Regions from separate parts of the Streptomyces sp. NPDC058198 genome, predicted to be linked through region 2. Evidence: predicted binding sites of a transcription regulator. Region 2 holds the regulator's gene; the other holds the start of a gene.

Region 1 (3,411 bases), on a different contig from region 2:
GGGGAGGTCCTGGGAGGGGGATTCCGACGTCGCCGGGTCCGGCGCGGTCGCCGTCCCGGAGGGGGCCGCGGTCGCCGTCGGGCCGCTCGATTCCGTACCGCGCCCGCTCGGCGGTTCCGTACCACCCGCGCCGCATCCCACCAGCAGTAATCCCGCCAGCGCCACCCCGGCCGCCCCGGTGATCCGCCTCATTCCGGTACCTCCCCCATCTGTCGTCCGTACCGCACCAGCACGTGCCAGAGCTGCTTGACGTACTGCAGCATCTCGTCCTGCGTCCCCCATTCGGCCCATGCCCCCGGCTCCCGTACGACCGAGGCCGCCGCACGCCCCAGCACCTCGGCGTCGAGCATGCCCGCACGTGCGTACGAGCGACAGACCCGGGCGGCGAGCGGAACCATCATCGGGCCGCGGAACTCCGCGGTCACCTCGTCCGGCGCGAGGACGAATCCGGTGTGCCACTCCACCGCGATGCCGCACCGCCGTGCCATGCCGGTCAGCAGCCGGCCGGTCTCCGTGCCGCGGAACGACGGGTCCAGGACGAGGGCTTCCGCGTCGGCCGCGAGATCGAGGTCGCCGTGGACCTGCGCCTCGATGTATTCGTCGAGCTTCCGGCCCGGATATGCGGCGGCGCCGCCGTCGGCGGGGTCCGCTCCGGTGGCGTACGGCAGCTTCGCGATGACCTCGGCGGCGTCCGGCCGCTCCTCCAGCAGCCCCGCCAGCACACAGCTGAACGCGTCGATGGTGCCCACGTCGGCGGGCGCCGCATGGCTGTCGCCGTGGCAGTACGTCGCGCGGTCGTTGATCTCCGGGCGCAGCCGTACATGACAGGAGCCGAAGCGCGGGGAGGCTCCGTCGGGGTGGCCGTACAGATTGACGGCCCCGTACTTGGGCCGGTCACAGGGCCGGACCCCGGGCGCGTGGTACGCCCCGCCGAACAGCCGCTCCTCCCAGCCGTCCCTGGCCCCGCCGGGGACGGCGGAGCGGCTGCCGTTGGAAAGACCGGTCTCGTACTGGCTGCGATAGCGGCCGTCCCGCGCCATGGACCCGGCGATCGTCGTGCCGTCCGCGAGGAGCCGGTCCGGGTGGAAGTTGAGGGTGATGCGCGCATGCGCACGCATCAGCGCGGTGAGCGCGCCGGCTTCCCGGGCGTCGATCCTGGCGGGACGGGCCTCGGAGCGTGCCACCGCGGTCGTCCGCACATGCTGGAGCGCGGCGCGCTGGGCCGGAGTGAGCGGGGTGCCGGGACCGTTCATCGCGGAAGTATCGAGCGCTCCCACGCGGGCGGCAACTGATATCTCCGTCCGGTATCTCCGTCCGGGGCATGGACGGTGAGGCGTGCGCGTTGCACACCATGCGGCAGCTGCTGATCGCTCAGAGCGAACGGGGCCGGGGGAACATCCGGGGGCTCACATGCATTGAGTCGGTATAGCTCAACTTGACTGCCGAAGGGGAGATCATGGCTGCCACGTCCACACCGCTCACGCTTCCCGTGCTGCCGCTCGACGACGAGGTCGTGCTGCCCGGAATGGTGGTGCCGCTGGACCTGTCCGACACCGAAGTCCGTGCTGCCGTGGAGGCCGCGCAAGCGGCCGCCCGCGCTGACGACGGGGGTACGGGCAAGCCCAAGGTGCTGCTCGTGCCGCGCATCGACGGGACCTACGCCGGCACCGGCGTGCTGGGCACCGTCGAGCAGGTCGGCCGGCTCTCCGACGGCGACCCCGGCGCGCTGATCCGCGGCCGCGGCCGTGTGCGGATCGGCGCCGGTACGACCGGGCCCGGCGCGGCCCTCTGGATCGAGGGGATCAGCGTCGAAGAGATCACGCCCGACCCGCTGCCCGGATCCGTGACCGATCTGATCAAGGAATACAAGGCTCTCGCCACCGACTGGCTCAAGAAGCGCGGGGCCTGGCAGGTCGTGGACCGCGTCCAGCAGATCGACGACGTGTCCACGCTCGCCGACAATTCCGGTTACTCACCGTTCCTCTCCACCGCTCAGAAGGTCGAGCTGCTAGAGACCGCCGACCCGGTGACCCGCCTCAAGCTCGCCACCCAGCAGCTGCGCGAACACCTCGCGGAGCAGGATGTCGCCGAGTCCATCGCCAAGGACGTCCAGGAGGGCGTCGACAAGCAGCAGCGCGAGTTCCTGCTGCGGCGCCAGCTCGAAGCCGTACGCAAGGAACTGCGCGAGATCAACGGCGAGGGCGACGACGACGAGTCCGGCGACTACCGGACCCGCGTCGAGGCCGCCGACCTCCCCGAGAAGGTGCGGGAAGCCGCCCTCAAGGAGGTCGAGAAGCTGGAGCGCTCGTCCGACCAGAGCCCCGAGGGCTCCTGGATCCGCACCTGGCTCGACACCGTGCTCGAACTGCCCTGGAACGAGCGGACCGAGGACGAGTACGACATCAGAGGCGCTCAGGCCGTCCTCGACGCCGAGCACGCGGGCCTGGAGGACGTGAAGGAACGGATCACCGAGTACCTGGCCGTGCGCAAGCGGCGCGCGGACCGTGGCCTCGGTGTGGTCGGCGGCCGTCGCGGCGGCGCCGTGCTGGCCCTGGTCGGCCCGCCCGGCGTCGGCAAGACCTCGCTCGGTGAGAGCGTCGCGCACTCCATGGGCCGGAAGTTCGTCCGCGTCGCGCTCGGCGGTGTCCGGGACGAGGCGGAGATCCGCGGCCACCGGCGTACGTACGTCGGCGCCCTGCCCGGCCGTATCGTGCGGGCGATCAAGGAAGCCGGTTCGATGAACCCGGTCGTCCTGCTCGACGAGATCGACAAGGTCGGCTCCGACTTCCGCGGCGACCCGGCCGCGGCGCTGCTCGAAGTCCTGGACCCCGCGCAGAACCACACCTTCCGCGACCACTACCTGGAGGTGGAGCTCGACCTGTCCGACGTGGTGTTCCTCGCCACGGCGAACGTCCTGGAAGCCATCCCCGAGGCGCTGCTCGACCGTATGGAGCTGGTCAGGCTCGACGGCTACACGGAGGACGAGAAGGTCGTCATCGCCAGGGACCACCTGCTGCCCAGGCAGCTGGAGCGGGCGGGCCTGGAGCCCGGCGAGGTCACCCTGCGGGACGACGCGCTGCGCAAGCTGGCGGGCGAGTACACCCGTGAGGCGGGCGTACGAAACCTGGAGCGTTCCATCGCCCGGCTGCTCCGCAAGGTCGCGGCCGAACACGAACTGGGCGAGCGTGAGCTGCCGTTCACGCTCGGCGCCGACCAGCTGCGCAAGCTGATCGGCCGGCCGCACCATGTGCCCGAGTCCGCCCAGGACCCGGCCGAGCGCCGCACGGCGGTGCCGGGCGTGGCCACGGGCCTCGCGGTCACCGGCGCGGGCGGTGACGTCCTCTACGTCGAGGCGTCGCTCGCCGACCCGGAGACGGGCGGCTCGGGGCTGACCCTGACCGGACAGCTCGG
Region 2 (3,411 bases):
GCGGACGAGCAGGCCAAGGACGAGGAGAGCGGTGGCCCGGACGAGGGCTGACGTGGGGACAGGCAGTGAGGGCGGAGAGGAGGGACGTCGGGAATGAGCACCAAGGACTTCGTGGAGAAGGACTACTACAAGGTTCTCGGCGTCCCCAAGGACGCCACCGAGGCCGAGATCAAGAAGGCGTACCGGAAGCTCGCCCGCGAGTTCCACCCGGACGCCAACAAGGGCGACACCAAGGCCGAGGAGCGCTTCAAGCAGATCTCCGAGGCGAATGACATCCTTGGTGACGCCAAGCGGCGCAAGGAGTACGACGAGGCCCGCGCGCTCTTCGGCAACGGCGGGTTCCGGCCCGGTCCCGGTGCCGGGGGCGGCGGTTCCTTCAACTTCGACCTGGGCGACCTCTTCGGTGGCGGCGCCCAGGGCGGGACGCAGACGGGCCAGGGCGCCGGCGGTTTCGGCGGCGGGCTCGGGGACGTCTTCGGAGGGCTCTTCAACCGGGGCGGCGCGGGCACCCGTACTCAGCCGCGCCGGGGCCAGGACATCGAGTCCGAGGTGACGCTCAGCTTCACCGAGGCGGTCGACGGGGCCACGGTCCCGCTGCGGATGTCCAGCCAGGCGCCCTGCAAGGCCTGTTCGGGTACGGGCGACAAGAACGGCACACCGCGGGTCTGCCCGACCTGCGTGGGCACCGGTCAGGTCTCGCGCGGCTCCGGCGGCGGCTTCTCGCTCACCGACCCGTGCGTGGACTGCAAGGGCCGTGGGCTGATCGCTCAGGACCCCTGCGAGGTCTGCAAGGGCAGCGGGCGCGCCAGGTCCTCGCGGACCATGCAGGTCCGTATCCCGGCGGGCGTCAGCGACGGCCAGCGGATCAGGCTGCGGGGCAAGGGCGCTCCCGGTGAGCGCGGCGGCCCCGGAGGCGATCTGTTCGTGGTCGTCCATGTCGACGCCCATCCGGTCTTCGGCCGCAAGGACGACAACCTCACGGTCACCGTGCCCGTCACCTTCGCGGAGGCGGCGCTCGGCGGCGAGGTGAAGGTGCCGACCCTGGGCGGCCCGCCGGTCACGCTGAAGCTGCCGGCCGGGACGCCGAACGGCCGTACGATGCGCGCCCGCGGCAAGGGCGCCGTACGTAAGGACGGCACTCGCGGAGACCTGCTGGTCACCGTCGAGGTCGTCGTTCCCAAGGACCTCGACGCGCCCGCGAGGGACGCGCTGGAGGCCTACCGGAAGGCGACCGCGGACGAGGACCCGCGGGCGGAGCTGTTCCAGGCCGCGAAGGGAGCATGACCCGATGGACAGGGACGGGCGGCGGCGCAATCCGTATCAACTGACCGAAGAGACGCCGGTGTACGTCATCTCGGTGGCTGCCCAGCTCTCGGGGCTGCACCCGCAGACCCTCAGGCAGTACGACCGTCTCGGCCTGGTCTCGCCGGACCGCACGGCGGGCCGTGGACGCCGCTACTCGGCCCGTGACATCGAGCTGCTCCGTCAGGTGCAGCAGCTGTCGCAGGACGAGGGCATCAATCTGGCCGGTATCAAGCGGATCATCGAGCTGGAGAACCAGGTCGCCGCGCTCCAGGCCCGGGTCGCCGAGCTGTCGGCGGCGGTGGAGGGAGCGGCGGCGGCGATGCGGCAGCGCGAGGCGCAGGTGCATGCCTCGTACCGCCGGGATCTGGTGCCGTATCAGGATGTGCAGCAGACGAGCGCGCTGGTCGTGTGGCGGCCCAACCGGCCGGCGGACTGAGAGCGCGTTCAGAGGCCGCAGGAAGGGCTCCCACCGTGCCGGGTGGGGGCCCTTTCCGTGTGCCCGGTGCGCGGGGCTCTCTCGGGCAGGTCGGCGGTCCGGTCAGCGGTCCTGCTCCAGGATTCCCGACTGCGCGACCAGATAGCCGAGTTGCGCGCGGCTGCCGCTGCCGAGGACGGTGGCGAGCTTGGCGATGTGCGCGCGGCAGGTCCGTACGTTCATCCCGAGGCGGCGGGCTATGGCCTCGTCCACGTACCCCTCGACGAGAAGCTTGGCGATGGTCCGCTGGACGCCCGAGATGCCGTCAGGGGTCGGCTCGTACGAAACCTGCTCGGTGAGCGGCGTGGCGCGGCGCCAGAGCTGCTCGAAGACCTTGACCAGATAGGTGACAAGACCGGGGTGGCGCAGCTCCAGTGCCACTTGCTGGTCGTCCCGCGCGGGGATGAACGCGACCGTCTGGTCGCAGATGATGAGCCGCTCGATCAGCTCCTCCAAGGTCCGGATCTCGACCTTGCCGCTGGCTATGCGGTCCACGTAGGCCATGGTCCCCATGGAGTGCCTGACCGTGTGCTGGTAGAGCGTGCGCATGCTGACGCCGCGGTCGATCAGTGGCCGGTCCCGTTCCAGTGCTTGGCTGAGAATGTGCTCGCGCCGGCCGCCGCCGGGCTGAATCGTCAGCATCTCGGTGTGGCACTCGGCCGTGGCCAGGTTGAGCGCGGCGTTGATCCGGTTGAACCCCTCCAGGACGGTGATCGCATGGGTAGGAGCCGGATTCAGGGCGCTGATGGCCATGAATGGCTCAAAGGATTCTGTCAGGTTGATGGAGTGCCGTCTTCGGTCCTGGATCTCCCGTTCGATGGGATGGAGCCGCTGGGCGAGCGCGACGGACGGGGGGACCGGACGAAGCCAGTTCGGGTCGTCCGGATCAGGGTGCAAAAGAGCGAATTCGAGAAGGCATGGAGCCTCCTCGGCCTCCACCCGGGAGATCCGTCCGGCGCTCAGAGCGCTGGCGTAAAGATGCGCCCCCTCGTCGCACAGATCGGTCACCGCATGGGGATGTGTCGGTTTTGAGTTGATTACTGGCAAATCTCCACCCCCCAGGGTCCTGAACGTACAGGAACATGATGCATCGCCCCTGTGGCATTGACGTGCCTGAATGAGCCATCGTCTTGTGACGCGGGGGAGAGGAATCCATCAAGTGAGGACGAAGCCGACTATGTACAAGAGATTGCTTCGCTCGGTGCTTGCCGCTGCTTTCTCCGCAGTCGTGGCTTACGGGGTTCTGGGCGGCGCGGACACCGACTGGGGCATCGCCCCCGAGACCTCCACAACGGAGAGCGGGTGGGGCGGCGCTCAGGCCGACAGCGGCTGGGGCTATACACCGGGCGACAGCGGTTGGGGCATCGCCCAGGCCGCCGGCACGCCGCCGGACAGTGGCTGGGGTAGCGGACCGGCCGACAGCGGCTGGGGAAGCACGCCGGCCGACACAGGCGCATGACTGTCCCGCCGGACGATCGGGTCTTCCGGCGCGAGATGGCCACGGCCTACCGGTCGGGGTGGCACTTCATCGATCTGGTCACGGCTATTCCTCACCGTGGCGACTCGTTGATGGTCACTCTGTTCGGAGAGCCGATTGTCGTCGTACGCGAGGAGGACGAGGACGTCCGTGC

Evidence for each region. Region 2 encodes HspR, which represses chaperone genes until heat shock. Its sites were predicted from a motif close to TTGAGNNNNNNNNNCTCAA; they were not measured.
Region 1: the regulator HspR is predicted to act here: its motif matches at 1,416-1,434, upstream of lon (endopeptidase La).

Annotation. Positions count from the first base shown of each region.
Region 1 covers NZ_JBHVVP010000003.1:427,971-431,381, forward strand. The annotation lists gene ACFVWW_RS14205 (hypothetical protein) at 1-192, opposite strand, end outside; gene ACFVWW_RS14210 (DUF3626 domain-containing protein) at 189-1,253, opposite strand; gene lon (endopeptidase La) at 1,457-3,411, shown strand, end outside.
Region 2 covers NZ_JBHVVP010000002.1:608,471-611,881, forward strand. The annotation lists gene grpE (nucleotide exchange factor GrpE) at 1-51, shown strand, start outside; gene dnaJ (molecular chaperone DnaJ) at 94-1,284, shown strand; gene ACFVWW_RS11200 (heat shock protein transcriptional repressor HspR) at 1,289-1,741, shown strand; gene ACFVWW_RS11205 (helix-turn-helix transcriptional regulator) at 1,844-2,827, opposite strand; gene ACFVWW_RS11210 (5'-nucleotidase) at 3,009-3,239, shown strand; gene ACFVWW_RS11215 ((2Fe-2S)-binding protein) at 3,236-3,411, shown strand, end outside.